Regions from separate parts of the Paenibacillus sp. FSL H3-0321 genome, predicted to be linked through region 2. Evidence: predicted binding sites of a transcription regulator. Region 2 holds the regulator's gene; each other region holds the start of a gene.
What was found. Region 2 encodes Rex, which represses fermentation and respiration genes when NADH is low (regulators of the CRP and FNR family bind a similar motif). Its sites were predicted from a motif close to TTGTGAAATATTTCACAA; they were not measured.
Positions count from the first base shown of each region.

Region 1: MHI45_RS27840 (phosphoketolase family protein) is a predicted target of Rex. The motif match lies at 1,684-1,701, and genes of this name have one in related genera.
Region 3: MHI45_RS28475 (flavocytochrome c) is a predicted target of Rex. The motif match lies at 5,027-5,044, and genes of this name have one in related genera.
Region 4: adhE (bifunctional acetaldehyde-CoA/alcohol dehydrogenase) is a predicted target of Rex. The motif match lies at 5,559-5,576, and genes of this name have one in related genera.

Region 1 covers NZ_JBBODH010000001.1:6,244,771-6,252,490, forward strand. The annotation lists gene MHI45_RS27825 (methyl-accepting chemotaxis protein) at 1-273, shown strand, start outside; gene MHI45_RS27830 (hypothetical protein) at 415-594, opposite strand; gene MHI45_RS27835 (GntR family transcriptional regulator) at 829-1,551, shown strand; gene MHI45_RS27840 (phosphoketolase family protein) at 1,816-4,200, shown strand; gene MHI45_RS27845 (serine hydrolase domain-containing protein) at 4,423-6,255, shown strand; gene MHI45_RS27850 (LacI family DNA-binding transcriptional regulator) at 6,322-7,320, shown strand; gene MHI45_RS27855 (glycoside hydrolase family 32 protein) at 7,442-7,720, shown strand, end outside.
Region 2 covers NZ_JBBODH010000001.1:1,449,329-1,457,048, forward strand. The annotation lists gene MHI45_RS06365 (AAA family ATPase) at 1-434, opposite strand, end outside; gene MHI45_RS06370 (hypothetical protein) at 427-969, opposite strand; gene MHI45_RS06375 (hypothetical protein) at 1,303-1,488, opposite strand; gene MHI45_RS06380 (hypothetical protein) at 1,515-2,585, opposite strand; gene MHI45_RS06385 (cell wall elongation regulator TseB-like domain-containing protein) at 2,769-3,287, opposite strand; gene MHI45_RS06390 (amidohydrolase) at 3,349-4,650, opposite strand; gene MHI45_RS06395 (redox-sensing transcriptional repressor Rex) at 4,637-5,332, opposite strand; gene dinG (ATP-dependent DNA helicase DinG) at 5,418-7,720, opposite strand, start outside.
Region 3 covers NZ_JBBODH010000001.1:6,417,338-6,425,057, forward strand. The annotation lists gene MHI45_RS28455 (M14 family metallopeptidase) at 1-853, shown strand, start outside; gene MHI45_RS28460 (serine hydrolase domain-containing protein) at 1,112-2,629, shown strand; gene MHI45_RS28465 (RNA polymerase sigma factor) at 3,196-3,753, shown strand; gene MHI45_RS28470 (DUF4367 domain-containing protein) at 3,735-4,874, shown strand; gene MHI45_RS28475 (flavocytochrome c) at 5,062-6,612, shown strand; gene MHI45_RS28480 (NAD(P)/FAD-dependent oxidoreductase) at 6,683-7,720, opposite strand, start outside.
Region 4 covers NZ_JBBODH010000001.1:1,755,531-1,763,250, reverse strand. The annotation lists gene MHI45_RS07825 (cache domain-containing sensor histidine kinase) at 1-354, shown strand, start outside; gene MHI45_RS07820 (response regulator) at 371-1,693, shown strand; gene MHI45_RS07815 (carbohydrate ABC transporter permease) at 1,808-2,731, shown strand; gene MHI45_RS07810 (carbohydrate ABC transporter permease) at 2,733-3,605, shown strand; gene MHI45_RS07805 (ABC transporter substrate-binding protein) at 3,740-5,209, shown strand; gene adhE (bifunctional acetaldehyde-CoA/alcohol dehydrogenase) at 5,652-7,720, shown strand, end outside.

The sequences.
Region 1 (7,720 bases), 4.8 Mb from region 2:
GAAGCGGAGGAAGAAGTATTCCAGCATCTGGAGAAAATTCAGGTTTCCCAGGACAGCAGCCTTGAAGATGTGGAACGCATCAATGCCGATCTGCTGCATGTCATAGAGAAATCAGGACAGGATTCCGAACAGTTTGAGATGCTTGTCCTTACGATTCAGAAAAAAGCTGATCATTTTCAGCAGATGCTGAATCACTTGCATCAGATAGCGGAGCTAAGGAAGCTTGATGAAGAGGGAGATACATCCGCCCGGCGTAATAAGACCGGTTTGTAAAGAGCGGCTTTAATGGTAAGTAAAAAGGTCTGCCGCTTAAAAGAGAGCAATAAAAAACCCGCAGTAAGGATGATTCCCTTGCTGCGGGTTGCTTGCGTTCTTGTCTATGTCAGTGTGTATGTAATATAGATAGACAGACGTTTAGTTTTTATCGATGAGTTCAAGTTTTTCAAGGATCTTTATTGTTGTTAAGGCGGATAACTGAACGGCTAATTCAACGCTTTCTTTCTGAATTCCGTCCTTCTCAATAGCATCCTTGTTCTCTGAGAAGACTTCTTCAGTTACTTGGCTGATCAGACTTTTGACGATTTCAATATGCATAATAAACTCCCCCTCTCCGGAAAAATAGCCACATTCTTATATTTCGGCAGATCATCAGGTTTTTCTTTGAAATAAACCTTCCTTAATTAGCAGAAATCGGGTGGAGAAAAGTATAAACCATCTCATTATTATGATATAGTTAATATTGATTTTTAATCCAAACCCTTTCGTTAGACAGAAGAGGTTGTTTGAATACATATCAATTGTTACAGAAGACCTGAGAGGGAGTACTCCATGACACAATTTGTCTACAAGCAAATAATTGATGACCTTAAAATGAAAATCTTTGCTGGACAGTTTGCGGATATGCGATTACCCGATGAACGCAGTCTTAGCGAAACGTATCAGGTTAGCCGCAGCTCCATCAAGCGCGCATTAACCAAAATGGAAAGTGTCGGAATCATTTTCAAGAAACGAGGTTCAGGCACGTTTATTAACCCCTTATACATAAAAAACGAATCCATCTTCAATTACGAAGGTTCCAATCTGGGTGTCACCGACAATTTCCAGATGCATGGCAAGAAACCTAAAGTCAAAGTGTTGAATTTCGAGGTTATTCCGCCAACAAAAGAATTGCAGCGGGATTTGTTTCTGGGGCCCCATGATTTTGTATACAAAATCGTCCGCTTGCGCCTGTTCGATGATGATCCCTTTATGATAGAGACGGGTTATATCCCGATAAAAATCGTCCAGGATTTAAATCAGACAATTATCGAGGGCTCCATTTTTAATTATCTGGAAGACTCGCGCAACCTGGCCGTAACCAAATCATTTTTATCTATTTTTGCCGAGCCGTCCTTGTCCACGGATCAGGAGCTGCTGCACTTGAAAGAAAATGAACCTGTTGGCATTATGGAGGGGATTTTCTTTTTGGACAATGGTACTCCCTTTGAATTTTCCCATATGCGGTTTCATTATCAATATTTGAAATTTAATACGTTTGTATCTGTTCATTAAGGAGCAGAATAAGACCGGGAATTTTCCCGGTCTTATTTTTTTGTATACTTTACTTTTTTGTGGATGTAACGTATTTACATAAATTTCAATATAACCGTGTTTTGACAGCGTTTTTCCTGAGTTTTTCATACTATGTTCAAATTTTCACAAAATTGGACCGTATCACTTGTCAAAAAGGTTGTATTTATTTTGAGCAGAGGTATGATGTATTTGTAGAGAAAAAGGATGGCAATAAGCAACAATATATATATAGGAGTGGATGAAATGGGATTATCAACCATGAAAGTCGATTATTCGTCTAAAACGTATCTGGAAAAGCTTGACGCTTATTGGCGTGCTACCAACTACATTTCGGTAGGTCAGCTGTATTTGAAAGACAACCCGTTGTTAAGAGAACCTTTGAAAGATGCTGACGTTAAGATTAAACCTATCGGACACTGGGGTACCATTCCCGGCCAGAACTTTATTTATGCCCATTTGAATCGTGTAATTACTAAATATGATTTGAACATGTTCTATGTTGAAGGTCCGGGTCATGGCGGTCAGGTTATGGTTTCGAATTCCTATCTGGACGGAAGCTATACTGAGATTTATCCGGAAATTACGCAGGATATCCCGGGTCTCAAAAAACTGTTCAAACAATTCTCGTTCCCGGGCGGCGTTGCTTCCCATGCTGCACCTGAAACTCCGGGATCCATCCATGAAGGCGGCGAGCTGGGTTATTCTTTATCCCACGGCGCTGGCGCTATTCTGGATAACCCTGATTTGATTTCGGCTGTTGTCGTTGGAGATGGTGAGGCTGAAACCGGACCACTGGCCGCATCATGGTTCTCCAACCGCTTCATCAACCCTGTTACAGATGGCGCTGTTTTGCCGATTCTGCACTTGAACGGATTTAAAATCAGCAACCCGACGATTCTGTCCCGTCAATCGAAAGAAGAAATCACCGCTTACTTTACAGGCATGGGCTGGGAGCCGTTTTTTGTTGAAGGTGAAGACCCTGAACATATGCATCCGGAAATGGCGAAGGTACTCGATACTATCGTCGAAAGAATTGCAGCCATTCAAAAAAATGCGCGTGAAAATAACGACCTTACCCGCCCGGTATGGCCGATGCTCGTCTTCCGTTCCCCGAAAGGCTGGACTGGACCGGCAGCATGGGACGGTGTGCCGAATACTGGTTCGTTCCGTGCCCACCAGGTTCCAATTCCGGTTGACCAGAAAAATATGAAGCATGCTCCAGCTTTGCTTGAATGGATGAACAGCTACAGACCGGAAGAATTATTTGATGAGAACGGCCGCTTGAACGCAGAGCTTGCCGAAATCCTGCCTACAGGCGACAGACGTATGGGGATGAATCCTGTTACTAACGCTGGCAACCTTATCAAAGATTTGCGTCTGCCGGATTTCCGCGATTATGTGCTTGATAACTCCGTTCCAGGTAAAGTAGTAGCCCAGGATATGGCCGTTCTCGGAAAATACCTGAAAGAGGTTGTCCTGCTCAATGAAGATAACCGCAATTTCCGGATTTTCGGACCGGATGAAACGATGTCCAACCGTCTGGGACCTGTGTTTGAAGTGACCAAACGCCAATGGCTGGATCAAATTAATGAACCTAATGACGAATTCCTCGCTTCGTATGGCCGTGTAATTGATTCCCAATTATCGGAACATCAGGCGGAAGGACTGCTGGAAGGTTATGTAGTAACCGGACGTCATGGCTTCTTTGCAAGTTATGAAGCTTTCCTGCGCGTTGTGGATTCGATGATTACCCAGCACTTCAAATGGCTGCGTAAAGCAACCGATCAAGGCTGGCGCGCTGATATCCCTTCACTCAATGTTGTCGCAACTTCAACCGTGTTCCAGCAGGACCATAACGGTTATACGCACCAGGATCCGGGTTTGCTGGGTCACCTGGCAGACAAAAAACCGGAGTTCATCCGGGAATATTTGCCGGCTGATGCCAACTCCCTGCTGGCTGTATTTGACACCATCCTGAACGACCGTCAAAAGATCAACCTGATTGTGTCGTCCAAACATCCGCGTCCACAGTGGTTCTCTGCTCAAGAGGCGCAGGAATTGGTTGATAAAGGACTCAAGATCATTGACTGGGCCAGCACAGACAAAGGCGGAGAGCCTGATGTTGTATTCGCTTCTGCAGGTACCGAACCTACGATTGAAGCTTTGGCTGCCATCTCTATCCTGCATGAGAAATTGCCTGAGCTGAAAATCCGTTATATCAACGTGGTCGATCTGCTTAAGCTGAGAAGCCAGAAACTTGATCCGCGTGGTTTATCCGACGATGAGTTTGATCAATTTTTCACAAAGGATAAACCGGTCATCTTCGCTTTCCATGGTTATGAAGGCCTGATTAAAGACTTGTTCTTCGACCGCCACAATCATAACCTGCATGTGCATGGCTACCGTGAGAACGGCGACATCACGACTCCGTTCGATATGCGTGTACTGAATCAGATGGACCGTTTCGATCTGACGAAGGAAGCTGTTCTGAGCTTGCCTGCAGCTGACAAACACACTGCCATCGCGGATGAGATGGATGCTATGGTTAAGAAGCATTATGAGTATATCCGTGAAGAGGGCATTGACCTGCCTGAAGTGGAGAATTGGGTCTGGAAGAGTTTGAAATAAGTTTGAGAAATCCGTTTGTAAATGTATGATGAAGTTGAAAGTGCCTGTCCCAGTGTGCATTAGGGGCAGGCACTTTTTTTGAAACGTATTCTATAGTAGGATTTAAGTGCCACCTTGTGGAATATTAAGGAATTGTTATATTGAATTTCAGAACATGAGAAAAGGAAGTAATGCATGAGAAGACAACACGAAAGTTATAGGTTTACAAAATTAGGTGTCACAATGCTGTCTGTCATGCTGCTGCTGCTGTCACTGGCTCTTCCAGTCCAGGGTGCTGGAGGGAAAGGGGATACGACTCCCTCAGGCTCACCGCTGTCTTCGCTCGGGACCATTACAGATACTTATGTCGCTGCCCGTCAGCGGACAACAGCAGCGGTTTCGGTTGTTGTTATCAAGGACGGCCAGACCGTCTTCGATAAAGCATATGGCTTCGCGGATATCGAGCGCCAGGTCGCAGCTGATACAGACACTGTTTTTGAATGGGGCTCGACTACGAAGCTGCTGGTCTGGACCAGTGTGATGCAGCTGGCAGAGCAGGGCAAGCTTGATCTGGAGACAGATATCCGTGAATATCTTCCTCAGGGCTTTCTCAAAAAACTGAAATACGAAAAACCTGTCACGCTCTTGAACCTTATGAATCACAATGCTGGCTGGCAGGATCGAATAACCGATTTGTACTATTTTGCAGAGGAAGATATTCCTGAGCTGGGGGAGGCGCTGCAGACTTTTGAACCGCGGCAGGTTTATCAACCGGGAACGGTGGTGGCGTATTCCAATTTTGGTGCGGCCTTGGCTGCCTATATAGTGGAATTGCAGAGCGGTGAGCCATTTTATACCTATGTGAAACAACATATCTTTGAGGTGGTGGGCATGGACAATACGTCCATACACCCAGCGCAGCAGGATAATCCGGCTATTGCGCAGCGCATGGACAACATCCAAGGATATACAACCAGCCTGAAGCTAATCAAGAAGAATAGAGGGTATATGGGGATTTATCCGGCAGGAAGCGCTATGGGAACCGCAGAAGATGCAGCGAAATTCCTGGCAGCTCTGATGCCTGCAGCCGGCAGCAGCAGTCCGCTGTTCCAGAGCCAAGCAGCTTTAAAAGAAATGCTGTCCCCAAGCCTGAATTACGAGGGAACCGCCATTCCAAGGATTGCCCACGGTTTTTTTGAGATCAACCATACCCTTCCTGCATTGGAGCATGGCGGCAATACTGCAGCCTTTTCCAGCAAGTTTACCTTGGATCCGGCTTCCGGCTTTGGGATGGTCGTGTTGACTAACCAGGCCAATGAGTGGGAGTATACCACCGGTCTGACCGATAAGGTGTTTGGCGAATACAAACCGGAAGCCTATAGCGGCGATATGCCAGAGAGTTCAGAGGTGGAGGGCCAATACCTGTCAGCACGAAGAGGGGTCCATGGATTCACCAAAATCCTGGGTTACCTTAACGGCCAAAAGATCACAGCAATTAACAACCGCACTTATAGCGCTAACGGCCTCCCCTTTAAGCAGATCGCACCTTATATGTATGCTCCGGTACATCAATCGGGACTGGAGTATTTTATACACGATCATGGCACGGTTACCAAAAAGTCCACTGTCTACAATGATGCTTTTCCAGTCTCGGGCTTAACTGCATACAGCGTAACCATTTCCCTGACCCTACTTGGCATCGCTGCATTGTTCACTATCGTTGCACTGATCAGCGGTCTTGCCGGATTTATCTTCCGCAGAATCAAGCGGCAGACGAAGGCGGCCTCCGAATTCTACAAATATCATCTATGGGTGAATACTGCCGGACTTTTGTTAATAGTAAACAATGCGATTTTAGGCTATAGATTGATAAATTACACCACGTACTCTTCCATTCGTATTCATTTTATAGGTAACCTCCTATATGTTCTGCTGGCAGGGAGTTATATCGTTCTGTTACTAATGTGGCTGCGGCGTACGCAGAGTGGTGAAAAAGGAAAAATCATGTACGTGTTATCTGGTGCTTCGGCATTGATATTTAGTGCTATTATAGGGGGCTGGGATTTGTTCTATTAAGCTGACTGGTATCCATGTGGTAAAATAGAGGGATATGAAAGTAAAATTCAGCTAGGAGCCCTGAGAATGAAAACTATCATTGATATCGCCCGGGCGGCGGGTGTGGCTAAAAGTACGGTCTCAAGATATTTGAACGGTGGTTCTGTCAGCGATGCGACGAGAGAGAAAATCGAACGCATCATCAAACAGAACCAGTATGTGCCCAACACATTCGCCCAAAGCCTGAAGGCAAAGCGGACCAGCATTATCGGCACAATCGTTCCGCGCTTGGACTCCTATGCAGTCTCACAGACCTTGATGGGCATAGACGATGAGTTGCGGGGACGCCAGTATCAGCTGCTCATTGCCAACACTAATCAGGACTTGGAGCGGGAAATTGAATTCATTTATGAGATGGCGAGGCAAAAAGTTTCTGGTCTGCTGCTGCTGGCGGCGCAAGTAACGGAGCGGCACCTGAAGGCGGTCCGGGACTGCAAAATTCCGGTTATACTGATCGGGCAGCAGCATGCAGACCTGCATAGCGTGATTCATGATGATGTAACGGCCGGTTATCTGATGGGCAAGCACATTCTTGAAAAAGGACATCGGCACATCGCTTATCTTGGTGTTACGGAGCAGGACATCGCGGTAGGTGTAAGGCGGAAGCAAGGCTTCCAAAGGGCTCTTCGCGAATACGGGAATTGCGATGCAAGGTTTTATACCTCCGGATTCAGAATGAACGAGGCTGTGACGGCGGCCGATTTGCTGTTTGAGGACAGGGTGCCTACAGTCATCGTGTGCGCGACCGACAATATTGCGCTCGGTGTGATGAAAGCAGCCTCGCTCAGACATATACTGATTCCCTCCGGAGTGTCGGTGACGGGATTCGGCGATTACGAGGTCACTGAGATTGTTCATCCGGCGTTGACGACTATGAGATTTTATTACAGAGAAGCCGGGCAATTGGCTGCGGAGAACATCATAGCCTTGGTGAATGGAGAAGAGGTCGCCAAAGTCTCCGTCTCCGGCTGCGAAATTATTCAGCGAGAAAGCGTTGACAATTTGACTGAACTCAGCATACAATAATGTTGGAACCGGTTCCGGACCTTTTTTCACAGCGATGTTGGAAAGAGGTTTTCTTTTTAAGATATTTGGAACCGGTTCCGTTAAAGAGAACTAGACCAAATAGATAGTGGAGAGTCTGATGATAAAAATGGATAGAAAACAGCTGTACCGTCTTATCGAAGAAGCAGAGCCGGGTGAACGGGAAGCGCTTGAGCGGCTGGTCGCACGCAGCCCATGGAGACAACAATTTCATATCCAGCCGGAAGCAGGATTACTGAATGACCCTAACGGCTTCTCCTACTACGGAGGCGAATACCACTTGTTTTACCAGTGGTTTCCTTTGGGGACGCAGCATGGCATGAAATATTGGTATCATACTTCTTCTTCCGATCTGGTGCACTGGAAGAACCTTGGCATCGGC
Region 2 (7,720 bases):
ACGTACATTTCCACGAATTCACTGCCTGAAGCGGCAACGAACACAGAATTGGTATAATGCGCCGCAGCCTTGGCCATCAGCGTTTTACCGGTTCCCGGAGGGCCTGTAAGCAAGATCCCTTTAAGCGGACGAATCCCGAACTTGCTGATTTCTTCATGCCGGATCAGGAAATCAAGCGCTTCCCGCAACTCCTGCTTCGCGTTATCCTGACCGCCGATTTCTTCAAAGGTTAGTTTGGAAGGGCCATTCTTCTTACGTTTCTTGTCCCCGCCCGCATTCACTGTCAACCCGCCTCGCAAATGGGCGATCACCAGGAGTGCACAAACCATACCGGCTGCAATGATTACAGGAATAATGTTAATGCCCACAAAAGCCATAAATATCAGCAGGACCGGAACAAATCCGGCTACAATCTCTTTCCACCACTTAGGCATTGTTCCACACTCCCATCGTTGCCGCTGCACGCGGTAAAATGATGAACTTGCTCTCTTCACCGTTGCTCAGGCTCACATAGACGTTGTTGTCATCAATTTCAGTTGTCGCTGTTACATTCTTGTATTCCTGGAATTGCTCTTTCAATCCATCTAGTTTAGCAGGTATTAGTGTATACTTTTTGCTTTCCATTGCTTCTGCGACTGAGAACATGGCTTTATCCCAATATTCGTCCAGCAGTTCACTGGAGTGCTGATCAACATCCAGCTTAAGCGCCCGTCCATTAATAGCGGACTTGCCTTCAGTGTTCACATATTGCACCAGCTCGCGCAATTTCGTACCAGGTTTCAAATCCAGTTTCAAGGTTACCTCATTGCGGTTAATAGTAATATGTGAATGATTAACACCTTCATAAGCCGATACTATCTTATCAAGCGGCTCATGGACCGCAAATTGACGATAAGCATAAAAGCTGCCAAAGAGCAGTGCAGCAGACAACAGAGACGTTAGCAGTACAGGCACAAGATGCAATTTCAAGAAACGTCCTCCTCTCAAGTTGACCAAACCTAAATATATGAATTGCAATAAATAGCGTGTCTAGCGCTCATCCGAGACTGACATGCTCTTAAGCATGTCTTAATACAAATAGAAGTATATCACAGGTGTATATACGATTTCGCACGAAAGTGTGAATATATTTAAAATTTTTGATACTAATTTCTGGGCATTCCCATCTATTTTTGCTCCTTTATCGGCAAAAAGGGCCTGAATGATTAATCCATTCAGGCCCTTTTCTATTCTACTGATGTATTAATTTCTCCTGACATCGATATTGTTATTTGTATATACTTCTTTATGTACTCCTTATCATCAATAAACACCCACAGCATCCATAAATCCGGCGGCAAATGAAAGGACTGGCAAGACTATTTCAAAGGAAAGGATAATAAAGCCAAGAACCACCAGCTTTCTCCTTTTGTTCTTTCTCCCATATTTCACAGCTGCCAAGCCAACTGCTAGAGAAACCACATACACCGTTAACGTTAAAGAATCCATGCCCTTCCCCCATCATCAACTAATTATTATCTACTGCTTGTTACATTTTTTACAATTTTCTCGCCTTTCAAGAGTTCAGCCAGTGTGTAATATCTTGCACCCATGGCGTTCTTCTCCGGTTTGGGACGATGCTGCAGCAGAATAAGGTCAGTCCGGCTAAGATCATAGAATCGGTACATTTCTCCTGGATGATTAAATCCATAGCCCCCCTGAATTCTCTCCGTTATGTAAGTCTTGATTCTGGCAGCCAGCTCATGCTGAATCCCCTCAAGAACCGCATCCAGCGATGGAGTGAATGGATCAAGAACCACGATATCATCAATTTTGTACAGGCAATGCATTTCTCCGCCCCCGCCGGAACGAAAAGTGATAAACAATGGTGTTTTGTAAATATACCCTTTTGCACTGTTCGGACAAGCGTGAATACAATGTTTATAAGTCAGCTCATGCGTTTTACCAGCCGAAACGGATAATACCTCTACCTCATAATACTTCATGCCCTTCGCCACCCCATGAATAAAATCAATATATTGCTTGGCAATGATGGTATCTTCGCCCGATTTTTTCTCACTTCTAATCATCTCATTGATCAGTTCGACGATATCTGTCCATTGCAGACTTAAAAATTGATAACCAGTATCATATATCAGCTTGTATTTAGTTAAGGTGACGCCATAGACTGGCACACCCGCATCATGGGGAAAATTGTTCGGATCCAAATAGGCGGCAAGCTGGCTGCACACTTCCTGAGCTTTTGCATACAGCCCTGCGCTCTTTGCTTCGATCACAATAACCAGTTTTTTGCGGTTTCCCTGGAACAAGGACAACGTAATATCGCGCCTTATTTTATGTACTCCTGCCGCAAGCATTTCTGCGTCCACCTGAACAAAATCATAATCTTCTTTGAAAGCCGGAGTGTCCCCGGGGTTCCGGCGGTTTAACTCTCTTAGCAGCAACCGGATCAACTTTGGATACCTTGAAAAAAGGTAGGCAAGCCCTTTCGTTTGTTTGGTCTCCGTATCCCCGTTTATCAAATCAAAAAAGGTAGATTGGTAGTCCGTTCTGCCTTCCTGGTAAAGCCTCATCATCGTTTTCAAACGTATCTCTCCACCTGTTCAAGGAACATGTAATTTAATCCTCAGAATCACTGTTTCATTCCAATGATAATATAAATTTTACAAAATGTCAGAGTTATCCTTTATAAAAAACCGCCTTAAAGCAAAAAAAGCGGACCAGCGCTGTCCGCTTTGTCCGCTTTTTTTGTTATTGCAAGCCTGCCTCTACTTACTCGGCAAAGTATATCCATCACCGATTGCTGTACCATCCGCAAAACGAAAGAACTTGTAATAATAACGTCCTTCCTGCTTGTAAAAAAGCTGCCAGGCATATTCTCCATTATATACACCCGGAAGCAGCCGTTTAATATCGATGCCGGGCAGCTGGGAGGCTATAATGGAGCGGATTTGCTTCTCCGAGGTTCCTTTGGCCAGCTCTTCCGCATAAACTCCGTTATCGCCGCCGGCCGGCTTGCCGTCCACGGTGAACCGTACCCACACCATCAGATCCGTACCGGCTTTATTTTTCCCCGTCAGCACCCAGTACACCGAATTTTCGTCCCATACCGATTTCTGCGCCTTGGATATCTCAGTAAGTCCCGCCCGGGTCTTGGCAACTTCTTTGGCCGCGCTGCGTTCATTCCATTGGTCCTTCATGATATAGGCATAAAATTGGCTTAGACCGAACAGAATGAGCAGAAACAGAGCGATCCCCAGCAGAAGCCATTTTTTCCTTTTCCTCAAAATGCAGCTTCCTTTCCTTAATATATGAAACGTTATAAATTCAACTGCGGCGGCAGTCGTATTAACGCTTCAGCAGCCCTTCAAAAGTTTCTTGCGCCTTGCGGCGGATTTTTTCCTCGTCCAGCGTCAGGCACTGACCATGCTTCACAACCTGCTTGCCGTTCACCCAGACATGCTCTACATCCTTGGCGCTGGCCGAATACACAGCGTGGGAGAGCAAGTCGCTATGCGGCAGTAAATGAGGCTGGTCGATATCAATTGCAATAAAATCAGCCTTCATCCCCGCTGCAAGACGTCCGACCTGGTTCAGGAAGACCGATTCCGCCCCGTATTGCGTGGCCATCAGCAGCGCTTCCGGTGCCGGAACTGCGGTAGGATCGCCGCTGACTCCCTTATGGATCAGTGCTGCAAGCCGCATTTCCTCGAACATATCGAGATTATTGTTGCTTGCCGCCCCGTCCGTACCCAGCGAAACTTTGACTCCGGCTCTCAGCAGCTCAGGCACCCGTGCAACCCCGCTGGCCAGCTTCAGGTTACTTCCCGGGTTGTGGGATACACCCACCTTGTGGCGGGCGAGGATTTCGATCTCCTCATCGTTCAGGTGGACACCATGGGCGATTAAGGACGGGCGGGTGAACATCCCCAGCTTCTCCAGGTGCGCTACAGGACGCAGGCCGTAATCAGCGGCATTCTGCTCCACTTCACGCAGCGTTTCCGACATATGCGTATGCATCGGCAGGTCCAGGTCATGTGCCGCCTGCACGAACCGCATGAAAAAGTCCGGAGGACAAGTATACGGGGCATGCGGTGAAATCATGGATGTAATTCTGCCGTCAGCCTTGCCGTGCCAGTTGCGGGCGAACGCAACAGCTTCCGCAAGCTTCTGGTTCTGCACCTCTTCAGGACATAGACCAATAACACCTCGCATCAGCACCGCACGGATACCGGAATGTTCGACCACCTCGGCCACCCGGTCCATATGATCATACATATCCAAAAAGGTGGTTGTGCCGCCTTTCAGCATCTCCAGAACGGATAAGGAAGTGCCCCAGTAGACATCATCTCCGGTAAACTTCTCCTCCATCGGCCACATTTTCTCCTGCAGCCAGGCTTGAAGGACCATATCATCCCCGTAGCCGCGCAGCAGCGACATCGCAGCATGGCCATGGGTGTTGACCAGACCCGGCATGAACAGCAGCCGGCTGCCGTCGAGCGTCACTGTGCCTTCTTCAATAACGGGCTTCTCTTCCCCTATGTATGTGATCAAATCATTTTCTATAGTCATATAACCGCTCAAGACAGGCTTCTCGCTTCCGGGAACCAGAAAACGTCCGTTTGCAATTACCATCTTATTGCTGCTCATCTGTAATTCCTTCCTTTCCATCATGTAAATAATACGCCAGACTTTGCAGGTCAGTCGTAAAGTCGGCAGCATGAATCCGGATGGTTGCAGGTGTCTTCAGAATGACCGGTGCAAAATTCAGGATCGCCTCGATGCCCGATTCTACCAGAATATCAGCCACATTCTGTGCTTCGCTGTCCGGTACAGTGATGATCCCGATCCGGATTCCCTGATCGCGGATGGTCTGACCCAGCTCTTCCATCGGCTGTACCGTAAGAGAGTTGATCTTTTGTCCAATCTTGGGAGCGTAAGAATCAAATACAGCGGTGATTTTCATAGTATCCTTCAGATAAGCATTGTAATTGGACAAGGCATGACCGAGGTTACCGGCACCCACCAGGGCCACGTTGATTTGTTGATCCAGTTTCAGAATGTGACGGATCTTTTCGATGAGATAAGACACGTCATATCCAATGCCTTTTCTGCCGAAATCACCAAAATAGGCCAGATCCTTACGAATCTGTGCCGGATTAAGGTCCAGCTTCTGCCCGAGTTCCTGAGAAGAAACGGTTGAGATTTCACGCTTTTGGAGATCGTTCAGGAAACGCAGGTACACTGGGAGTCTGCGTACGACGGCCTCCGATATTTTATCCGATTTCATGTTTTCTCCTCCTAATTTAGAATTGCACTGACGCGATATCATATGACAACCACGTGCAGTGCCCGCTCCGCGAACGGGACACAGCCTATGGTACAAAGAGATGGAAAAATTCATAAACAATGACAGATTAGGAAACGCCGCCCTCTTCAAGCCATTCCGCAATCCGCGGAACCATCTGATCGGTAAGCATGTGCTCCATCTTCGGACCAGGGAGTGAATACAGGAAGTACTTCCCGTAATAAGCTTCGATGACCCTGGTATCATATACAATAACAATTCCCCGGTCCTGCGCAGTGCGGACCAATCGTCCAAAACCCTGTTTGAACCGGATCACTGCTTGTGGAACAGACATTTTCATAAAAGGATTCTTCTTCTGGGCCTGCAGAAGCTCCGCCTTTGCCTCGGCCAGCGGATGATTCGGCGGCTGAAACGGCAGCCTTACAATCGCAAGACAGGTCAGCGCCTCGCCAGGGATGTCGACTCCTTCCCAGAAACTGCTTGTTCCAAGCAATACCGATGCAGAGCTGTCCTGAAAACGCCGGATCAGCTTGCTGCGGCTGCCTCCTTCCACACCCTGGCCCAGAACCGTAATGTCCTGGGAAGCCAAGGCCTCTTTCAGCGGATCATAAACCTGGCGCAGCATTTTGTAGGAGGTGAACAGCACCAGCATCCGCCCCTTGGTCGCCGCCGCCGCTTCAGCCAGCGAATGCACCAGCTTGTCTACAAAACGCGCATCGCCTACGCTGCCCTTAACACTGGGGAAATCGCGCGGGATGACAAGTAGCGCCTGTTCACGGTACTTGAACGGTGAAGGCAGCAGCGCTGTCATGAGTCGCCCTTGCTCTGAGGCTTCAGAAAGACCAAGGTTGTCAATCATGAACTGAAAGGACTTGTCGACCGATAACGTGGCCGAGGTCAGCACTATGCTCTTCTTCTTGTCGAAGAACAGATCCTTGAGCTGGCTGCTTACATCGACAGGCACGGCGTATAGCTGAAGCGACTTGCCCCGGTAGTTGCCGCTCCCTTCCATCCAGTACACGATATTATCGTCACTGAGACCCATAAAGAAACGGATTTGTTCCCGGATGGATGCCAAATCCTTGAACAAGCCTCCGATATCGGTCACCAGGCTGTCTGAAGACGACTGACTCTCCGTATCGCGCATCTCGCTGAGCATTTTGTCACCTCTGCGGATGATGTCGCTCAGGGCTAAGTGCAGCGTATTCTCCAGCGCCGCCAGCTCTTCCCAATCTTTGGGCTTGCTGCCGGGAAGCAGGCGTGTGACCAGCTGGCCGGCTTCACCTGCCGCTGCATCGCTTCGTTCGGGCAATAGACCGAACAGCTTGTCGCTCAGTGTATCCCAAGTTTCCTTTACGGTAAGCAGATCGGGATAGATTTTATCGATTACGCCGCTCCACTCCGAAGCCTGCTCACTGCCCGAGGACTGCAGAGTCTGGCGCAGTGCCGGCAGCTGGCCGCTGCGGCTGTCTTTATACAGCCTTGTAAGCGTATGAGCTACCGTGAAATACTTCATTTGCATACCCAGATGCTTGCCGGCCACATCCTCCAAATGATGGGCCTCGTCAATGACAAGATGCTCATAAGCCGGAAGCAGCTGGTGCCCGGCCTTGACGTCTGCGAATAGCTTAGAGTGATTGGTAATGACCACATCGGCAATCCCTGCTTCATGTTTGGCCCGGTGGTAGTAGCATTTGCGGAACCACGGACAGGAACGGCCCAGACAGGAATCGGTATCACTGGCTACCGTCTCCCAGAAATCCCCGCCGCGACCGCTCAAATTCAGCTCCTCATCGTCACCCGATTCCGTCTGGGTCAGCCATACGATCATTTGCGCTGCCGTAAGCGCTTCTTCCCGGGGACTTACGAAGTCCTTTTTATTTATTTTATGTTCAAACTTGCGCAGACACAAATAGTGCCCTCTCCCCTTGAATATCGCAGCCTTAAACGGGAAAGGCACAACACTGGTCAGAAGCGGGATATCGCGTTCGCGCAGCTGATCCTGAAGGTTGATAGTATGGGTGCTGACCATAACCTTCTGTCCGGTACGAACGCTCTGATAAATGGCCGGCAGCAGATAACCGAGCGATTTGCCGGTACCCGTGCCCGCCTCGATCAGCAGATGCTTGTCCTCCTGAAGGGCCGTATTCACTTCGCCAATCATGATCTCCTGGGCTTCCCGGCTCTCATATTGCGGAAGCGTATCCTTAAGCCGTTTGGTTACCTCTGCCATATAATCCTCAAAGGATACATTCTCCACAGGATTGCCAACACCTTCTTCTCTTGGAGGCGCCAGCTCAGTCCAGTCGCCTACAGCCAGTGCAAGCTGACGGTGAAAATTCAGCTCTCCTTCCGGCTGGAAGGTCTCCATCTCGCGCTCCCGCAGCAGGCCGTCAAAATACCAGGCCAAGT
Region 3 (7,720 bases), 5.0 Mb from region 2:
TTCCTATCACAGCTCCGGCGAGATTGTTTTCTGGAACTTCAACACGCTGGCAGCCAATCTGGCACGGGACAAAAAAATTGCCGCCGATGTCGGACTCTTTACCGGCTATTCTCTTGTGAAGCCGGAGAAGAATCCATCCGGTGGAGGCTACAAGGATTGGTTCATCCAGGAGTTTAAACGACCTGGCCTTACGATTGAAATCGGCTCGTACGCCGGTGAGGGGCCACTGCCGCTCAGCGCTTTTAATAACATCTGGGCGAAGAATAAGAAAGTCGGAGTGTATGCAGCTGCGGTCTCATATGATCTTTGGCTCAAGAAGCAGACGCTGGAGCAGGTTGGGCTAACCATGAATCTGTTCACACGATCGGCAGTATTCTCCGGTACCGGCAATTCGCCAGCCATAGGCACGCAGCAGCCGCAGGAAGTATATGTAATCGCACGTAAGGGAAACTGGTTCCAGATCAAGTACGGCAGCGGTGTGGGTTGGATTTGTCCTGCACCTGGCACATTGGCTGTCGTGGAGGCAGTAGAAGCCACTGCTCAATTGAATGCACAAACAAAGCTGTATAAGTATCCTGATCTTCTGGCTCCCAAGGCGGGCATCCTTCCGCCACAGAAGGTAGAGGTCAAAGGCAAGTACGCCAATTGGCTGCTGGTCTCGAGCTTGAACGGGACGTGGTGGATTGACGGAACTTCGCTTACTCTGGTAGAGGCTGCGGACCCTACGGCAGTGCCGCAGGGTGCAGAGGAAGTAAATAATAGCGCCGGAACTGAAAGCAACAGTATTAATGAAGGAGGAGCACCCTCCAAAGAAAACAGTAACGCAGCGGAAAGCAGCGGCGTTACTGAATAAAGCAGCACAGCAGAAGGCAGTTGAATTGTTGGTTGGTGAGTGTCGCGGCAGCGGCAGCTAAATCATAGCATCATGCAAAAGCGGCAGACCCGAAACTACAGGTCTGCTGTTTTTGCTTTCAGCCATGTATAAGCATCTGCACCAGGCATTTAAGATTAACTTAAGATTCTTGAAATATTGCCGAAAGGTTGAAGAGATATTCTTGGTTCATGCGTCCAATGAGAGAAGGGACAGAATCAGGAGAAGAGGTAAAGAAAGATGAAAGCAATACAGCGGACTATAATGCAAACATTAATGATCATATTGGTTATGGTCACAGGCATCCTGCCTTTACTGCAACCGGGGGTGGCCCAGGCGGAAGCGGCTCCACTTGCTGTAGATACGGCCCGGATTGACAAATTTGTGGAAATGATGCGCGAGAAGCTGGATATTCCGGGTGTGGCTGTCGGCATTGTGCAGGGAGACCAGACCGTCTACACCAAGGGATATGGAATTTCCGGCCCCGATGGTCAGCCCGTTACAGCGCAGACCCCTTTTATTCTAGGCTCAGTCTCCAAATCGTTTACGGCGCTGGCCATCATGCAATTGGTTGAACAAGGGAAGATTGACCTGGATGCGCCGGTGCAGCACTATTTGCCGGACTTCGAGCTTGCGGACAAGGAAGCGTCTAAAACTATTCTGGTCCGGCATTTACTGAATCAGAACAGCGGACTGTCCACTTTACATGGGCGGACAGCTTTTACCAACACGATGCCAACTATAGATGCACTTATACACAATCTGAAAGACACACCATTAACCGAGGCCGTCGGCAGCAAGTTTCAATATTCCAATTTCAATTACGATATACTGGGCGGAATTATTCAGGCGGTTTCCGGCAAGTCTTATGCTAAATATATCCAGGATCATGTGTATTCTCCTCTGGATATGCAGAACAGTTTTACTTCTACACCCGAAGCGAAACTGCAGGGATTGGCCACAGGATACAAGTCTGTCTTTGGTTTCATGGTTCCTTTTGAGCAGCCGGACAACCAATCCATGCTTGCGTCAGCCTATCTGATCTCAACCGCAGAAGATATGAACCATTATTTAATTGCTCAAATCAATGGCGGAAGGTTCCATGATGTCAGCGTGGCTACTGCGGAAAGTGTTGCCAAGATGCATCAGCCGGCCATTAAAGACCCTACCACCGACGGTAGTGAATACGGTATGGGCTGGGAGATCGTTAATGGTATTGTTCAGCATGCGGGTGATGTTGAGAGCTTTCACTCCGATATGAAGCTGGACGGGGACGTAGGTGTTGTGGTATTGATCAATGCTCATGATTATTTGGTCCGAGGCTACAAATTAAGCATGGTGGCTGATGGAATTCTTGACATTATACATGGCCGCGAGCCGATCGAGGATGCGGGCAGCGTTGTCGGTACTCATATTATCATTGATCTGGCTTGTGCAGCAGTGGCAATTATGCTGGGAGTGTCGGTTTTCAACCTGTTTAAACGCAAGAAAAGCTTTCGATTTACCCCGTTGCGGACCAGTGTATTCGCATTTTGCCTGCTTTTGTTTAATATAGTGCTGCCGATTACGGTTTTATACGGTCCTAGTCATATTTTTGCCCCGTGGAGAGTGGTGGTCTCCTTTCTGCCTGGAGTTGGACATCTCGTCTTTGTCCTGAGTATCCTATCTCTCGGGATCGGTGCTGCCAAGCTGATTGTACTGGTTCATAATCTGCGTCTGCACAGAATGAAGGGAAGCGGGAAAACGATCGCCAGCTAGAATTGAATAGAGGAAACGGGGCCGAACGCTCCAGCCGGAAGATTCGATATCTTCAGTAAACAGGGAATCAACTTTAGTGCCAGTCAGAGGTCTGGAAAGTACTTACAGAGCGCATCGGCTAGCTTGCAGTAAAAGTGCCGGATTCTACATCGTGGAGTCTGGCTGCTGCCAGCTAAGCTAAGTGTAACTCCCTTTACGTTACCGATCCCTAAGAAAGGCCAGCGAGAGAAAGTCACTGCCGCCAACCCCCACCAATGTAGGCCCTGATTCTGATTAAGGTCCATGCCGAAGCAGCCGAATACTGGAAAAGCGGGAACCTGGCCGAGAAGGTGATGTACATATTCAAGCGGATCAGCAACCAGGATACCGGAGAGCTGAACCGCAACCAGACCGTCGAGTTAGAGTAGAGCAGACGGTTTCGGAAGCAGGCTCTACACCAGGGAGATCAACAGGGATTCATCTGTTGGTCTCTTTTGCTGTGCAGCCGGAAGAAATAAATGTCACGCCTTAGGCTACTCAAGTGTTATATCTATAGAAACAGAAGAAATAGAAGAAAGGAGATCAACGTGGATTCTATAGAAGAGAAGATTAGAAGAATACAGGCCGGTGAGGCCCGCCTGTTCTCAGATGTGATCAGGCTGTACCAGCAGCGGATATACCTCTACTGCTTCCGGCTGCTGAACAGCAAGGAAGAGGCGGAGGATGCGGTGCAGGATGTCCTGATTAAGGCCTATCAGAATATCGGGCAATACAAGCCGCAGGCGGATTTCGTATCATGGCTCTACAAGATCGCTTACCACCATTGTCTGAATCAGTTGCGGCGGCAGAAATTTCAGCTTCAACTGCGCAAGCTGCTCCGGCAGGACGTTGCGGTGAACAGCGCCGAACAAATGGTTGAGAACCGCCTGTTCAGCGAGCCGGTCTCGGCCGCTCTGGGGAAGCTTGATGTGGAAGACCGGAACTTGTTGATTCTGCGAATATATGAAGATAAATCGTTTGCGGAAATCGGCGAAATTCTGGGCGTCAGTACGGCTACCGCACGCAAAAGATATGAACGGACCAGAGGCAAACTTAAAAAAGCGATTGAGAGAAAGGAGAAACAATTATGGGCAAGAGTGAATTGACTTCGGAGGAGCAGTTTCTGAAGGATGGAGACCGTTCGGCCAATTTGATCCCCGTTGATGTTCATGGACCGGTAATGAAAGCGCTCGGGCTTGGCGGGACCTTACCTGCTGCAGAAGAGCAGACAGCGCTGCAGACACTTCCGCCAAACGAAGGGGCTCCTAACGTGATGCGCAGGCTGGAGACAGAAGCCGCGGCTGGGCGGGGCCGGAGGAGATTCCTGCGGATTCCGGTGCAGGGCTGGGTGGCGGCACTCCTTGTATTGGTCTTGCTGGGCGGCGGCTATACCCAGTATTCCGGTGAAGTCCGGCAGGGGGCTGGAGCTCAGTATAAGGTGTTGCCGTATAAGCCGCTTCCGGCGACGACATCAGGTGGTATGATAGAGAAGCCGAATGAACCCTTGATTCCCTGGCCGGCCAAGGCGCAGCCGAGCAAAGAGGATGAACTCTACAAGATGAAATATGCAAAGGGCTACAATGCCATTGAGACGCTGCTGCTTCCTGGAGAGTATGCCACCTATGTTATCAAACGTGAAGACGGGAAAGAAGAATCTCATCTTGGCTTGTACTGCCCGCCGATCATAGTCAAGGACTATTCCACTTATAAGACCAGTGTCGAGAAGCACCACGCTCCGGAAGTGAAGCAGCCGGGGTATATGCCGGACGGGTATGCCTTGGACGAGGCGTTTATCAAGCCTTCTTTTATAAAAGTTGAAGATGACAAGCAGTTTAAAGGCGAAAGCGAGATAGACCTGGGAGACAACTTCCGGATGACCTGGAAACGGGAGAAGGCGGAGAACATTGCCTATGATTCTTCTACACTTGTGTACAAGAAGGGGAAGATTCAGGTGAGAATCAGTGCCTCACGAGTTGATGAAAAAGCTAAACCGGCAGAAAGCCTGATGTGGACCAAAACGACAAAGGTGGAGAATATTGATATTGGCGGCAAGCAGCTAATTTATCTCGAACCCTCCAGCAACGAAAAGATTGACCTGGGGTATAAGTATAGACTGGTCTGGTCTGACCCGGAAGCGCAGATCATCTATAATATGTCGGTTCGCCAGGAGAAATCTGAGTTGACCAAGGATGAGGTCATCCGCATTGCTGCCGGTATGATGAATTAAACGAATGCAGATATTACGCTCAGGGCTGTTTCGCTACCTATGATAGCGGGACAGCCCTCGCTGCCCCAGCAGCAAATCCAGTTACTTTAGTTACTAAATGTTTTTTTTAATTACGTAAGCTTCCAAGAACAGCATCTTTGCCGCTATGATTATTGTGAAAATATGCACAAGGGGGCAAAGATTACACATGAAAAAGAAAACAGCAGCTGCTCTTCTTCTCATTCTCTCCGTCATGCTTGTTATCGCTGGATGCGGTAACGGAAACAGCAACAACAATACCAGCAGCAACGCAAATGAGAACAAGAGCAAGAACAGCGCGACAAACGCGCCGAAAGAAACTGAAGCCGTTTCGGGGGCATCCGAAGCAAGCTATACACCGTTCGATCAATTAAAAGATAAATATGATATTATCATTGTCGGTGCAGGCGGGGCTGGGATGTCTGCTGCACTTGAGGCAAAAGAAAAAGGCATGAATCCGGTTATTTTGGAAAAAATGCCGGTTGCCGGCGGGAACACAACAAAGTCATCTTCCGGAATGAACGCTTCGCAAACGAAATTCCAAAAAGAGCAGGGCATTGAAGACAGCAATGATTTATTTTATGAAGAGACATTAAAAGGCGGTCATGATACCAACGATAAAGAAATGCTCCGTTTCTTCGTTGACAATTCAGCAAGTGCTATTGATTGGCTGGATTCCATCGGAATTCGCTTGAACAACATCACGATTACTGGCGGGATGAAGGAAAAACGTACACACCGTCCTGAAGATGGTTCAGCGGTCGGACAATACCTTGTCAAAGGTTTGGTGAAAAACGTACAAGAAAAAGGCATCCCGCTTTTTGTGAACGCGGATGTGAAGGAGATAACTGAAAAAGACGGCAAGGCAAACGGCGTCAAAGTCCTCTTTAACCAAAAGGATGAGAAAACCATTACAGCGGCTGCTGTTATTGTGACGACCGGCGGTTTCGGCGCGAATATGGATATGATTTCTAAAGTGAGACCTGACTTGGAAGGATATGTGACTACAAATCAGATCGGCAGCACCGGTGACGGCATCCAGATGATTGAGAAGCTCGGCGGCACGACAGTCGATATGGATCAAATTCAGGTTCACCCGACGGTGCAGCAGGACAAATCCTATCTCATTGGGGAAGCTGTCCGCGGTGAAGGCGCTCTGCTTGTCTCAAGTGAAGGCAAACGGTTCACCAATGAACTGGACACGCGGGACAAAGTCACGGCTGCAATCAATACACTTCCTGAGAAATCGGCTTTCCTTGTATTTGATTCCGGCGTAAAGACCCGTGTTAAAGCGATTGAACAGTACGATAAGATGGGCTTTGTGATCCAAGGAGATTCTATCGAGGCATTGGCCAAAGAAATGAATGTCCCGACAGATCAGCTGCAAAAGACACTGGACACCTGGAACAGCTCGGTGAAGAATAAAAAGGATGCTGAATTCGGCAGAACTACAGGAATGGACAACGACTTGTCCGGTGCGCCATACTATGCTATTAAAATCGGCCCCGGGATCCATTACACCATGGGCGGCGTAAAAATCAACACGAACACAGAAGTTCTGAATAAAGACGGCAAACCTATTACAGGACTGTTTGCGGCTGGGGAAGTTGTAGGCGGCCTGCACGGACAAAACCGGATCGGCGGCAACTCTGTAGCAGAAATCATTATTTTTGGCCGTCAGGCAGGTATTAAATCTGCTGAATTCGTAAAAGCACAATAAGTAATCAATACCTCTTCTACTAGGCAGAATAAAAGCTTGGGCTCAACAGAGCCCAAGCTTTTTGCTGCTTTTATGCCTGTACGGCGGGAGAAGGAGACGGCTTGCTTGACCGGGTCAGCGAGAACAGCTCCAGCTCGGGCCGGTATTTGCCGGCAAGGGTATCGGCCAGAAGCTCGGCAGCGATCATGCTGTAGACCGTGCCGTTTCCGCCATATCCTTCAATGAAATAGCAGTGGGGATACTCTGGATGCGGGCCCATATAGGGCAGTCCGTCCCGGGTTGAGCCGAAGACGGCTCCCCATGAATATTCCGCTTCGATCCCCCGGATTTCCGGGAAGAGGGTTTCCAGCTCTTCAAGCAGCCGCTGGCCCTGGGAGAGCACGCGGATATCCCGGCGCTCCGGATCGGTCAACGGCTCATCTTTGCCTCCCGCAATAATGCGGTTATCCGGCGTAGTCCGGAAATAGAGGTACGGGCGGGCAGTTTCCCAGATCAGGCTCCGCTCATACCACTTAGGCAAATGTTCAAGCGGTTTTGTCATAATGGCGTAGGTATTAATGAGCTCGGCGCCACGGTCCTTTTTCATCTCCTGGGTTTCGTAGCCCATGGCAAAAATCACTTTCTTGGCGAAGATCCGTCCGTTCTCGGTAATGCAGGTTACACCCTCCGCGCTGTATTCATAATGCCGTGCCCGGGTATGCTCATAGACGCGGACTCCGTTGTCACGGGCCTTGTCAATCAGGCTGTGAACAGTCCGGAAAGGATTTGTCTCCGCATCGCCCTTGGAATACAGCGCGGCTGGTTTGGAGAAGGCGTAATGTGAGCTGACCTTGTCCTGCTCCCAGAATTCCGAATCAAAGCCGTGCGCTACCAGATTCTCATGCTCCAGCTTCAGGGTTGGCACATCTTCCGGTGTGCTTGCATACAGCAGGCTGCTGCGGGGAATAATCTGGGGATCAATGTTCAGCTTGTCCGGCAGCTCGAGAATTCTCCTGCTAGCCTGCTGGCACAGCTTATAGAACAGCACACCGTTTGCTTCTCCAAACGTATTCATGCAGGCAGTCAGCGATTTGTCGTTGGCTATCTGCAGCAGGCCGGTATTGGCATG
Region 4 (7,720 bases), 310 kb from region 2:
ACCAAAAGCAATCTGATTCCCAAGATCACTTTACAGCCATTGATTGAGAATGCCATCATACACGGTGTCAAAAACATGGATGAGGACGGAGAGATTATCATCAGCGCAAGCGCGCAGGATGACGTCATCCATATCACAATTGAAGACAACGGATATAAGCAGGCCGACTATGAGGCGATTAGGCAGGTGCTGAACGATGAGAGCCCGAACCCTGCCAGCGGCTATGGCATCCGCAATATTAATCAACGCGTGCATTTGCATTTTGGTCCTGATTATGGAATCAGTTATGCGCCGCGCCGGGAGGGCGGGACGGTAGTGACCGTCAAGCTTCCGAAGTCGGAGAATCAGGAATAGAGAGGAGAATCTGCATATGTTCAATATTTTGGTTGTGGACGATGAACCGCTCATTTGCAAAGGACTTAGCAGCCTGCTTGCTTCCTCTGGGCTGGATATCGGCCATATCTATACCGCGAACAGCGGTTTTGAGGCGCTGGATTGCGTTCGCATGGAAGAGATTGATCTGCTTGTTACCGATATCCAGATGGGAGCGATGAGCGGCATTGAACTGATGCAGCATGCGAAGCTGGCGAAACCCTGGGTGCAGACCATCGTCATTTCCGCCCATGAAACCTTTCAATATGCTCAAATGGCCGTAAGGCTGGGAGCTAAGGATTATTTGATTAAACCGCTGAACAGTGAGCAGTTTCTCGACTCGGTACGCAATGTGCTGCTCAAGATGGATAAGCCATCACCGGAGCTGGCGACTTTAATGAGCGGTATCGGCGAAAGCTTCCGGCTTGAGGAGCCGCTTCCGGCATACAGTCAGCTATTGAATGCGTTGCTGGCTGATCCGGGCGTTGTGATAGGCGATGAGGAAGGGATGCGCAAGCTGGATGAACTGCAGCTGAAGGGGCCTTATTTCTCGTTAATCAAGCTCAAGCTTCCGGGAGTAGGTCTGGGCAAGAAGTACAATGCCCGCGATAACGGCTTGCTGCGTTACGGTGTGCTTAACATCGCCAAAGAGCTGCTGGATCAGGAGTGGAGCTCCATTGCTTTTTATTCTCCCGGGGAAGAAATTACCGTTATCATCCAGTGGGATGAGAAAAGCTATGAGGAATCGGCGGCAGGCCAGGTAGGCAGGCTGGATATGCTCGGCCGCAGTCTGCATTTTAATATCCATAAATACCTGCATCTGAACGTGGTGATCGGGATCAGTCAGATTCTCAAGGGATTGTCGTTCATGGAGGTGCTGAACCGTCAGGCTTCCAAGGCTATTCTGTGGAACAAGGAACATAACGATCATTATGTGTTTTACTACGGAGATTTCAATTGGAACAATTATACCGCCGACCCCTCTGCAGAGGAGCTGCATACACGCAGCAATCTGATCGTACAGAAGGCCAAGGAATACATCGACGAGAATTACGCCCAGAAGGGCTTGACCATTCACGAGGTAGCTAAAAAAAATCATGTCAGCCCCAATTATTTAAGCTATCTGTTCAAAAAAAATACGGGCCACAACCTGTGGGAATATGTTATTAAGCTGCGGATGGAGGACAGCCGGGAGATGATTCTGCATACGGACCTGCGCCGTTATGAGATTGCCGAGCGGGTCGGCTACGAGTCACCGGAGCATTTCAGCAAGATTTTCAAAAAATATTATGGAATCAGCCCCAGTGAATTGAAGAAGTAAGAACGCTCACTACTTCGGTAGATATAGACATGTTCAGCCTCCCCCGCCTTTCCTACAATTAAGGTAGGAAGCACTTTGTCAAAGTGCTGAAGACGAAAGGAATGAGGGAGCAAGATGAACCAGACCGCTGCGTTACACGAGGAGCTGCCGGCGAAGCTCGAGAACAAACCGTACAAACAGAATCGCTGGAAAAAAAACTTTTGGGGCTATATGTTCCTTCTGCCAGCAATCATCATCTTTATCATGTTTATGTGGGTGCCTATTTTTAAAGGTTTTTTGTACAGCTTCTATACTGTAGATTTCGTTAAAGGCAATACCTTTGTCGGCATGGACAATTATGCGAGAGCCCTCACGGACCCCGATGTTCTGATTGCTGTCAAAAATACAGTCTACTATATGGGACTCTGTCTGGTTATAGGCTTTTGGGTACCGATCGCTTTTGCTATCGCTATCTCGGAACTGAGAAAATTCGGCGGTTTTGTACGCGTTGCGGCTTATCTGCCTTATGTTATGCCGGCCGTAGTGCTCTATGGGCTGTGGAGATGGCTGTATGATCCCGTAGGCCCGATCAATGCCTTGCTGGGCACGATGGGTGCAGACCAGATCCCGTTTCTGACGGACAGCAGGTGGTCGATGATCTCACTGGTGTTCATGGAAACCTGGCAGCAGTTCGGCTCCGGGATGCTGATTTATCTGGCAGCCGTGCTCAGTATTCCACGCGACTGGTATGAAGCTGCGGAAATTGACGGTGCCGGTGTCTGGGCCCGTATCCGCCATATCACACTTCCTTCACTGCGCAATCTGATTATCCTGATGCTGATCCTGCAGGTCATCGCGACTTCCCAGGGATACCAATCACAGCTGGCATTGCTTGACGGCGGACCCAATAAGACGACGCTGACCTATGCGCTGCTAATTGTGAAGTATGCATTTACCAGACTGGATTATGGAACCGCGACTGCACTGGGCATGCTGATGTTTGTTGTCCTCGGCGGTTTGGGCATTTTACAGTTCAAGCTGAATAAGGAGGACAACTAAGATGAAGAGCGCTGAGAGAGGGATTCTTTCCGAACATGATTTGAAGAAAACAAGCAACAAAATCGTCTATGGAATTATGGTGTTTTTCATTCTGATTATGATCTTTACCATGCTGTATCCCATCCTGATGACGATGTTCAACGGCCTGAAATCCAATCAGGAGGTCAACTCGTTCCCGCCGCATTTTTTCCCCCAGGAATGGCATTTCGCCAACCTGAAAGATGCGCTGGATTACATTGACCTGCTGAAATTCCTCAGGAACACGATTTATATTTTTGTCGGGAATATGATTATGACCCTGGTCGTGCTCGGTCTTGCTTCTTTCAGTATTTCGCGGATGAATGTTCCGTTCAAGAGAGTTTTCTATTTCTTCTTCCTGATGACACTGTTTATTCCGGCGACCAGCTATATGATCCCGAACTTTGTCAATCTTAAGGAACTCGGACTCTTGAACCAGTATGCAGCTTTCTGGCTTCCTGCCGGGGCGAATACGTTTTATTTCCTGCTCTTGAAGAACTTTTTTGACGGGCTCCATCCTGAGATTTTTGAAGCTGCGCGGATTGACGGTGCCTCGGAACCGCGAAGCTTCTTCTCAATCGCCGTACCACTGTCCATTCCAATCTTCGCCACACTGGCGATCTTTATCTTCTCGACAGCCTGGAATGACTGGTTCTGGCCATCGCTCGTCATGCATAGCGAGGACAAATATACACTTGCGACATCGATCTATAAATATGTGATCAACGTCAAGGCGCTCAATACTAATATCAAGTTCGCTATTCTTTTTCTAGTCTCGCTGCCGCCAATTTTGGTCTTCCTGATTTTTCAGAGATTCATTATGCGCGGGGTGGCGCTGTCAGCGGTTAAGGGCTGAATCAGAATATGACTTCTTCTATGCAGAGATCGTAAACATGCACACATAAGGAATATAAATACACCTCGTTTGTAAGCGATTTCTCTTTTATGATGATTTTGTTAGCTAATTATGAATTGAAAAGGGGAGTTTCAATGCGTAAAAATTCCAGCGTATTAGCCTGTCTCCTTGTGACCGGCTCGTTGTTATCCGCCTGCGGCAACAATAACAACAACGGAAATGCACAGGGGAATAAGGGAGGGGAAGCTTCACCAGCAGCTACTGCTGAGACAGCGGATAAAACTGCTGCTCCAACGGATGCGCCCGTGGATGATATCACTCAGAGAAAAGTAACGATCAAAATTCACTATCCTACACCTGACTTGACAGAAATGAGGGCACAGGAAGATGACCGGATCAAACGCTTCCAGGCAGAGTATCCGAATGTGGAGATCGTTAAAGACGACTGGCAGTACAACGTAAGTGAAATCGGCGTGAAGATGGCTGCGAATGAAGCGCCGACCTTCTTCAACACTTATGCTACAGAAGCCAAATTCCTGATTGAAAAAGGCTGGGTTGCCGATATTACCGATCTTTGGAACAAATATGAATACAAGGATCAGATCAATCCGGTGCTGCAGAACCAGTTCATTATTGACGGTAAAGTCTACGGGGTCACACAGAAGGGTTATGTTACCACGACAATGATCAATAAAAAAATGCTGGATGACAAAGGTGTAGCGGTGCCTGCAATGGATTGGACCTGGGATGATATGCTGAATACAGCCAAAGGTGTAGCAGATGCCAAAAAAGGCATTTCCGGTATCGCACCTATGGGTAAAGGCAATGAAGCAGGCTGGAACTGGACCAACTTCCTGTTCGAAGCGGGCGGAGAAATTCAAAAAGTTGAAGGAGGCAAGGTTGTTGCAACCTTCAATTCCGATGCAGGTGTGAAAGCGCTGGACTTCTACAAGAAGCTGAGATGGGAAGCGGAAGCAATTCCTCAGGATTGGGCACTTGGCTGGGGTGATGCTGTAGGCGCATTCCAACAAGGACGTACGGCCATGGTAATGGCGGGTTCCGACGGAGTTATTGAGCAAGCGCTGAATCAAGGCGGATTGAAGCCTGCAGATGTGCTGACCTATCCGATGCCTGCTTTTGAAAAAGGCGGCAAGCATACTGGAGTACTTGGCGGAGACTATCTGGTCATCAATCCTAACGCTACAAAAGACGAGCAGGAGATGGCGTTCCGTTACATTACCTTTGATTATTTCTCCGATAAAGGTCTCGATGCGCTCGACGCTATTCTGCAGCAGCGTAAAGCGGACGGCAAATACTTCATCCCGCCGCTTCTGGACTACTATGCTGCAGATTCCGAGTTCGGCAAGAAGACCAAAGCGGTATATGACAAGTATTCCGATATCGTGTACCAATATAACCCGGATATTATGGCCCTCTTGGACGGCAAACCGGAAGCACAGTACAATACTCAAGATTACTATGCAACCCTGTCCAATGTGATTCAGGAGCTGTTCTCCAAAAAAGGCACCGACTCCAAAGCACAGCTTGATGCTGCTGCCAAAACTGTGCAGGAGAAATTCTTTGATACTATTAAAGTAGAGTAGGGAATTTATAATTTAGTAATTTTTATAAATGAAATGTAAAAAGCGGAAGAGGCAGGGGACGTTGTTCCCTGTCTTTTTGCTGTAAATAGTTCTTCAAAGGTTAGGTGAGGGAAGAGGCGATCAAGGATGTGGCGGGAGGAATAAGATAAAGAAATATAGATGTAAATACCAATAAATAGCAAAGCAATGCTTTGTAGACCCCTGTAACAGGTTCATACGGTTAGAGTCCTTATTTTAGTGTTCGCAGATTGGACAAATATAAACGAAATTTACCATATAAAATGGAAATAATACCTGAATATGATTAAATGAAAGCGCTTTGAAAACAAATCAAAAAAAACTTTATACTTTGTGAAAGATTTCACTTTAAATATTGAAGAGGATGTGATAAGATAAATGTGTAGAGAAAAACAACCTAAAAATTGACAGGAGGACGAGGGAGATGGCAGTTAAAAACGAAGTCGCCGCCCAAGTGAAACAAACCACCGCTGAAGAGTATATTCAGATTTTGGTGGATAAAGCAAAGAAAGCTCAAGAAGCGTATATGGCGCTGGATCAAGAGCAAGTTAACACAATCGTTCATGCAATGGCATTGGCTGGGCTCGACAAGCATATGTACCTGGCAAAATTGGCTGTAGAAGAAACAGGACGCGGTGTATACGAAGACAAAATTACGAAGAACATCTTCTCAACAGAATATATCTGGCACGGAATTAAATACGACAAAACAGTAGGCGTCGTTGAAGATAATAAATATGACAGCTTCCAAAAAATTGCCGAGCCGGTCGGAATCGTAATGGGTATCACACCGGTAACCAACCCAACATCCACCACGATGTTTAAAGCACTGATTGCCGCTAAGACACGTAATCCTATTATATTCGGTTTCCATCCATCAGCGCAAGAGTGTAGTGCCGCAGCAGCAAGAATTCTTCATGATGCAGCTGTGAAAGCAGGCGCTCCTGAGAACTGTATCCAGTGGATTGAGCTTCCGACAATGGACAAAACAAACGCATTGATGAACAATCCGGACGTCGCTCTTATCCTGGCAACAGGCGGATCTGCAATGGTTAAAGCGGCATACAGCTGCGGTAAACCGGCTCTCGGCGTAGGCCCTGGTAACGTACCTGCCTTCATTGAGAAAAGTGCTGATATCGACCAAGCGGTTACTGACATTATTCTTTCCAAGACTTTTGACAATGGTATGATTTGCGCTTCTGAGCAGGCTGTTATTATTGAAGAAGCAATTTTTGACCAAGTGAAAAAGAAAATGATCGCAAATGGCTGCTACTTTGTGAATAAAGAAGAAGCTGCTAAGCTGACTAACGGCGCAATGAATGTAGAAAAATGTGCGGTTAACCCGGCAATCGTAGGTCAATCCGCTGTGAAGATCGCTGAAATGTGCGGTATTCAGGTTCCTGCCGGAACGAAGATTCTGGTAGCTGAACTCGAAGGCGTAGGCACCAAGTACCCGCTGTCCGCTGAGAAACTTAGCCCGGTTCTGGCTTGCTACAAGGTTAAGAACGCTGACCAAGGGATTGAACGCGCAGCTCAAGTTGTTGAATTCGGCGGCATGGGACACAGCTCGGCTATCCATTCCAACAATGAAGAAGTTATCATGAAGTTCTCGAACCGTCTGCAAACTGGACGTATTCTTGTTAACTCGCCTTCAACACATGGCGCCATCGGCGACATTTACAATACTAATATCGCTTCGCTGACTCTGGGCTGCGGATCTTATGGACGCAACTCGGTATCGCAAAACGTAACTGCCATCAATCTGATCAATGTGAAAAGGGTGAACCGTCGTACCGTGAATATGCAATGGTTTAAGGTGCCTGATAAGATTTATTTCGAAAAGGGATCCACTCAATACCTGGCCAAAATGCCTGATATTACCCGCGTAGCAATTATCACTGACCCTATGATGGTTAAACTGGGTTATGTAGAAAGAGTGGAGCATTACCTGCGTCAACGCCAGACTCCTGTAGCGATCGAAGTGTTCTCGGAAGTTGAACCGGATCCATCGACAACTACCGTGGAAAAAGGTACAGCTATGATGAACAGATTCCAACCGGACTGCATCATCGCACTCGGCGGCGGTTCCCCAATGGATGCTGCAAAAGGAATGTGGCTGTTCTATGAACACCCGGATGCTGACTTTAACGGTCTGAAACAAAAGTTCATGGATATCCGCAAACGGGTATACAAATTCCCTAAGCTCGGCAACAAAGCTAAATTTGTAGCTATTCCAACAACATCGGGTACAGGTTCGGAAGTAACCTCTTTCGCGGTTATTACTGACAAAACTACTGCAAATAATACTAAATATCCGCTTGCAGACTATGAGCTGACTCCGGACGTAGCGATCATCGACCCTGAGTTTGTATATAGCTTGCCTAAGACTGCTGTTGCCGATACAGGTATGGACGTATTGACACATGCGATTGAAGCTTATGTTTCTGTTATGGCAAGTGACTACTCCGATGGTCTGGCTATCAAAGCCATCCA